Regions from separate parts of the Paenibacillus sp. UNC217MF genome, predicted to be linked through region 2. Evidence: riboswitches for the same ligand, from Rfam matches in the RefSeq annotation. Region 2 holds a riboswitch; each other region holds the start of a gene.

Evidence for each region. A riboswitch is a leader RNA that binds a small molecule or an ion and turns the genes downstream of it on or off. The one in region 2 is predicted to bind cyclic di-GMP.
Region 1: another riboswitch for cyclic di-GMP. It lies ahead of BP95_RS32340 (CAP-associated domain-containing protein); the one in region 2 lies ahead of BP95_RS0110915 (4'-phosphopantetheinyl transferase family protein).
Region 3: another riboswitch for cyclic di-GMP. It lies ahead of BP95_RS32145 (MucBP domain-containing protein); the one in region 2 lies ahead of BP95_RS0110915 (4'-phosphopantetheinyl transferase family protein).

The regions. Positions count from the first base shown of each region.
Region 1 is NZ_JMLT01000013.1:145,449-147,719, reverse strand. It holds gene BP95_RS0109225 (macrolide family glycosyltransferase) at 1-428, shown strand, start outside; cyclic di-GMP riboswitch class I at 604-693, shown strand; gene BP95_RS32340 (CAP-associated domain-containing protein) at 904-2,271, shown strand, end outside.
Region 2 is NZ_JMLT01000017.1:119,589-121,859, reverse strand. It holds gene BP95_RS0110925 (copper amine oxidase N-terminal domain-containing protein) at 1-423, shown strand, start outside; cyclic di-GMP riboswitch class I at 992-1,078, shown strand; gene BP95_RS0110915 (4'-phosphopantetheinyl transferase family protein) at 1,162-1,917, shown strand; gene BP95_RS0110910 (non-ribosomal peptide synthetase) at 1,908-2,271, shown strand, end outside.
Region 3 is NZ_KK366029.1:162,825-165,095, reverse strand. It holds gene BP95_RS0125045 (ABC transporter ATP-binding protein) at 1-530, opposite strand, end outside; cyclic di-GMP riboswitch class I at 963-1,050, shown strand; gene BP95_RS32145 (MucBP domain-containing protein) at 1,202-2,271, shown strand, end outside.

The DNA.
Region 1 (2,271 bases), on a different contig from region 2:
CAGATACGGACTATGATGTTGTGATGTCAGTTGGTGAAAAAACGGAGATTGCTTCTCTTGGCAACATACCAAGAAATTTCACAGTGAATAACGTCGTGGATCAAATATCGGTATTGCAAACAGCCGATGTATTTATTACCCATTGTGGCATGAATAGTGTGAATGAAAGCCTGTATTTTGGAGTTCCAATGGTTTTATTTCCGCAACATAGCGAACAAGGATTAGTGGCTGATCGGGTTGCTCAACTGGGTGCAGGTTTAAAGTTGAAAGGAAAGAAGCCAAAATATTTGGCAGCAGCGGTATCTGAGGTGTTGACGAATCGGACTTATCAGGAAAATGCGCAAAAACTGTCAGAAACTTTTCAGAATGCTGGTGGTGCAGTAGAAGCGGCAAATGTGATTTTAACTAAAATTCGAGCGAAGTCTTAGTGTACTTTCATGATCCTTTTTTTAAAATGGGGCAGCTTCATTGAAGAAGTGCATGACGAACATAAATCGTACTGGGTTGATAGACCTGGTACTTGATTGAATTTTGCGTACCTATAGGCACAGTTGTATACAAGCTGTTCATTTACATGTTACTATAGACATTTAATCTGTAACATTTGGATAATGGCAAACCCTAGCGAAAGCAGGGGACGCAAAGCCACGGGTCTAATGTATTTCACAATGCGATGACAGCCGGGTTGCCCTAATTGCGACATTACGTGCGTCTTTTTTTATTGCGCTGCCATTAGGGTGGCGCTTTTTTTGTGCTATTGTAAAGCGTCCCCGATGTTCATCTCATTTGATCGCAGAATGTAAAAGAATAGGAGATGTAATGATGCGGCCATGTTGTACAGCAACCAACAACGCAATGTACCAAGAACAGCATAAACACATTAAAGCAGGAAGAATGCGGCGTATGACGATTACAGCTAGCGCTGCGCTGTTAGCCGGGATGCTTATCTATCAGCCGACCCTTTATGCAGCGGATAAGCTGGTCGGTAGTATGATTACTGTCACGAAAACGAACAATGCTCTGCAGGCAGGGGCAGACCAACTGCAAGGCATCACCATAGGAATGAGCGAGGATCAACTATTCCAAAAAATCGGACTGCCGGTTCGCAAGGATCTAAGTGAATATGGCTTCGAGTGGTATATTTACAATCAGGATTATAAACATTACTTACAAGTTGGTGTTCAGGACCACAAGGTCGTTGCACTCTATACGAATGCGAATGATTCTTATGGAAGCATTGGATTCGGTTCAACCAAGCAGGAGGTAGAGGCAGCCTTCGGATCTTCCCTCAGTCAAATTAGGAAAGGCAATACGATTTACAATATGGACAACAGCGGACAATATAGCCTGTACAAGGTCGGCGGTATGTATGCAACCGTGTTCTATGATCTCCATCAAGGGAATACGGTGACGGCTGTCCAATTTATTGCCCAGGATGTGGAACTGGCGTTCAAGGGGTACTTTGGCACGCCTAGCAAGCGATTGCAGACAAGCTTTGAGCAACAAATCCTCGATTTGGCTAATGCTGTGCGTGTCCGCGAGGGCATGAAGCCATTGAAGTGGAATGAAAAGGCTGCGGGAACTGCTCGCAAGCATAGCGACGATATGGGGCTGAGAAGCTTCTTCGATCATAACAATCCGGACGGCAAATCCCCGTTCGATCGGCTGAAGGCGGACGGAATCGTATACCAAAAGGCAGGGGAAAACATTGCTGCTGGACAGTCGAGTGCCATCTTCGTTCACGAGAACTGGATGAACTCGAAAGGACATCGTTCGAATATTTTGGGAGACTTTTCTCATCTAGGGGTGGGTGTGTACTTCGGGGGGAATTCAAATGTATATTACACACAGAACTTCGTCACGCAGAATTCCGTCGACGATAAAAAGCCCGATCCCGATGTTGTATCTCCTAGCCTCAGCGAATCTAAGGTTCTGACAGGAGATCCATTCGATGTAAAGGTCGAATATTCTGTGTCGGAAGCAGTATATTCAGCTTCATTCAGTCTTACTTATGACAGCCGCTTGACTCTCTTAGATATAAAGCCAAGCGTTACGATGGCTACCTATCAAAAGTTGAACTATCCGGATGTCCCACTTATCACGACAAAGAACATAACCGATTTACCTAATGGCCAGAAGCAATTGGATTACTCCGTAAATCTCAACGGAGGCGCTTATGAAGGAGACGGCGACATAGCAACCATCGCTTTCTTGAGCGACCAAGAAGGGAAATATACCTTCAATCTTGTAAATGCGAATCTGTTCAACGCA
Region 2 (2,271 bases):
GGCTCCTCGAATGCCTTGTCTTCGCCTTCTGGTGAATTTTCCTTGGTAGATCAATCTGTTCAGGCACCTACGAACGTGTTTGCAGCGAGAGAAGGCGTGAATGATTTCAAGGCTTACTTCACGAAGCCAGGCAGTGATAACGGAATTGCCTATTACGCAGTGATGGCTGTTCCTTCCGGTTCAGCGGGTTCATTCAACCTGGATCAGGCAAATCGTGTGGCAGGAAGTAATTATAAATTGGTTAGTGTATCAGGCGATGGTTCAACCATATTCTCGCTGTCCGATAATGATGCATATGGAAATCCGATTCGCACAGGCGTTACCTATAAAGTATTCGTGATGTCCATAGCAGATGGACGAAGTGCAACGGTGAATGCGCTGTCCACTGCATCCAACGAAATGACAGTTGGTGACGGATATTAATCCTCATGATGTGGGATAGAGAAGATAGATAGATGGCATTCAATAAGAGCCTCGGAATGATTTCCGAGGCTTTTTATGTATCACCAAGAGTACAAGAGAGTTGTGTAATGAGTAAGAAATGACTTCAGTGCTGTCTATTAGGTAATTGGTAGGGGAGAGGGGGGCTAAGCAGTAGTGGCTCTATAGGGAAATCGACAAATGTTCGAGCAGTTGGAGGGAATTGTACGAATCTATGGGAGCAAGGATGGAGAGGATAGGGGTGTTTTTGTCGGAAATAGGGTGAAACCACCTTGAAAATGACTATAAAATGACAAAAAATGATTTTTCGTGTCGAAAAATTGAAAAGTGTTATGAAAAAGTATTAATCTTTTCATTCGAGCAACCGATATAAAATATGGGTCTTGAGTTGGATAGGGAATGCGACCGTCCAACATGCTGATATGTAATATGTACTTTAGACCTATTCACGCGATACATGTCACAAGAACTAGTGCGTAACATTGCTATGACATTCTTGCCTGATAATCGATCTGCAACACGCAATGGATACATCAAGAAGAACAACATCAGGATTGAAAGGCAAACTCTTCGAAAGATGAGGACGCAAAGCCGCGGGCCTAACATCTTCACGGATTACGGCGGCCGGGTTGCCATTAATGTTGCGGTAACTACACAACGGTTATTCGGTGACAAGGCTATGCAGAATGGCCTTTTTTTTGCGCACAGAAGCTGGGGTAAATGATGGAAATTGTGTTGCTAAAATGGGACGAGTGTACTTCCTACGAAGACATAGATTCATTGATGGATCGATTTATCCCGTTCGTTACACCTGAAAAATACAAAAGGTTAGATAGACTTCGGAACCGTGAAGATCTTTATTGCACGGTTGCGGCTGACATATTGGCACGCATGCTGCTATGTCGAACCTTGAAATGTTCGAATAACGAACTTGTTATTCACACTCATCCCTTCGGCAAGCCATATGTGGAGGGTGATCCAGTATTTTTCAACATCTCTCACGCCGGTGCGTTCATAGCAGTGGCATTGGATGAAGCGCCAATCGGGATTGATATAGAGCAAGCAGGAGAATGGAACATGGACGTGGCTAGGCTGATATGCTCGCCGCGTGAGTTGGAATTGCTTGCAAATACGAACGACAGTCGTGCGCGTCAGGAATTGTTTTTTTACATATGGACGGCTAAGGAAAGTGTTCTGAAGGCATTAGGAACGGGTCTCAGCCTGCCTCCTAGCACATTCGAGATTGTGCAGGAGACAGCTGTACCTATACAGCATAATCAATTATGGAATGTTGATCATAATTATGTAAAGCAATATGTCGTTCCTGTAACAGGCTATAGTATGACTGTGTGCGCACAGCATATGGAATTTGCCAAGCAAATAGAGTACATCACATGGGAGCAGTTGACTCATAGGTTTACGAAATGGGTTGGATCGTATAAAGGAGAGGACGAGAATTGGCTTTCATGGAATTGACAGTAGAACGATTGGCAGGCTATGACGTACATTCTATCGAACTGCCTGAGGAGACAATGCGTCTTCTAAAGAAGCATTCGGCCGAGCATTCGGTCAAGTTGGAATCCGTCATGTTCAGTGCGTGGGCAACGCTGTTGTCCCGGTTCTACAACTCGCAGCAAGTAACTCTTCATGCCGTTCAAGCGGGACACGGCAATGGCAACCATACAGTAGTCAGTCAGGATGACGTAACCTTGCAAGGAATTATGAGCATTCATAACAGCTTGTCGGCTTGCGCAGAAGGACGTAACCTGACTTGCTCTGAAATAGCTTCTGACAGTGATGTGGCAACGTATTGCTGGTACGGAGAAGATG
Region 3 (2,271 bases), on a different contig from region 2:
ATGAGAAGCAAATCGCGTATCTCCTTAATCCCTATCGGATCCAGCCCATTAATAGGTTCATCCAACAGAAGCAGCTCCGGCTTCGTTGCGATCGCTCTGGCGATCCCTAGCCGCTGTTTCATTCCAAGCGAGAAATCTTTAACTGCTTTATCACCCACATGGTTGAGCTTCACCAGCTCCAATGCCTCATCTATGGCCTTCATGTTGTGATATCCCATGTACTCGCAGTGCAGCTCCATATTCTCTCGTGCCGACAGCTTGTCATAAAATACAGGGTATTCGATAATTGTCCCCATCCGAGCCAGCAGATGATACGACTTAGGGGCTAGCGCTTCCCCGAATACTTCAATTTGACCCATTGTAGGCTTAATTAAGTTCGTAATCATTTTCATAATTGTTGTCTTACCGGCCCCATTCGGACCCAAAAATCCATATATCTCTCCTTGACGGATGTTCATATTCACATTCGAGACAACCTCTTTGTCTAGGAACGTCTTTGTCAAATGATGTGTACGTAATAAATACGTCATCCCAGTATCTCCTCCCGCTCAATGCGTGCTTCCCGATGACTTTATTGTATGAGGCATTCCTCTCTAATTCCTTACTCAATCCTTACAAAAATCTTAAGCTCTATTTGCTCTTCATTCAGTCTCACTCGACACACCTTGGTATTCATGAAGCCGATTGCTAGATTATCTGCTCTACTCATTATCGTACGGGCATGGGAGCGTTTCAATCCGTTATTTCCTTCTGATAGCGATGAATAGTTATTAAGTTGGAGGCATATAGATGGATTATCAGGTATGAATCAACTCTAGTAGGTTAATACTTGTAGTATGTATACAAACTAGTATTTTCTTATCATTGACAAATTGTTCCTCGTAACCTATATTGAGCTTGATAGTTCCCTATGCCTATGATTACAGTCATCTTCGCTTGGATAAGAGGTGTTATGATTGATCAATCACATAGGGCACACTAATCGAAAGATTAGGCCGCAAAGCTTCGGAGTCTAACGGTTCTACGACCTATGATAGTCCAGCTGCAACTAACAATTCTGTTACTTGCAGCTGGACTTTTTTTATTTATGTGAAGTTCTGGCGGAATTAACTTTCCGTTGAGCTATATAAATAAGAATGAGGAGGCATGGACTCACTTCGGTAGGGGAGGAATAAAATGAAAAAATGAGGTGGCGAATTGAATGAAACGTAGAGTAAAGTTGGCCGTAACATGGCTGTGCGTATTTGCCGTGTTCTTCGGGTTTATTCCTCACACACTGCAAAGTGCAGATGCAGCCGCACGTGATCCAATTTGGCCAGAGCCAGGTGCTGTGAAATTAAGCAAGACAGCGAAGCCAACCGGGACGCCAGGAGAGTGGCAGATTACTCTGACCGCCGAAGGGAAGAACGTTGAAGCCGGTGACACCGATGTTGTACTTGTCTTAGACAAGTCAGACAGTATGAAAAGCTACAAACGGTTAGACAATGCCAAAAAAGCTGCGGAGAAATTTGCAAATACACTGCTTTTGTCCAACGTCAAAACAAGAATTGCTCTTGTCACGTTTAGCACCAGCGCAGAGGATACATCATCCAGATTCCTTGGCCAGAATGATAAACAGCAGCTCCTGAACAAAATTAAGGGCATCTCGGCTTCCGGAGGGACAAACATACAAGGCGCTCTCAACACAGCACATCAGTTACTAACTACAAAGAGTTCAGCTAAAAATAAATTTATTGTGCTGCTTAGCGACGGTGCGCCAACGTTCAGTTCTCCTGCAAAAAAGGCCGCTCCTTATTCATGGCCCAACAACAAGTATAACTTTGTACTGTCCAACTTTGACTACACCAAGACTATCGGATCCGGCAGCAGCTATGAATTATCCTCTGGCTTGTTTGGGGATCGATACAAAGTAGATAACTATACGGTTAAGGACAATGGAATTCCTACGATATCTCAAGCCAAAGCATCCAAGGATGCAGGAGTCACCATTTATTCGATTGGGCTTGAGGTCGGCAATGATGCTAACGCTGTATATGTATTAAAGAACAGCGCTTCAGCAAACAACTATTACCCATCTGACAGCGCGGAGCTGGAGAAGGTTTTCTCTGAACTGGCAGGGAAAATTTCCTACGCGGCTGAAAATGCTGTAGTCAAGGATCCGATGGGTGAAATGTTTAACCTTAATTTCAAGGGCAATGCACCTGTTGAAAAGCAAGACTATACAGCATCTCAAGGCACGGTGAAATGGGATGCAGCTTCGGAAACGTTTGT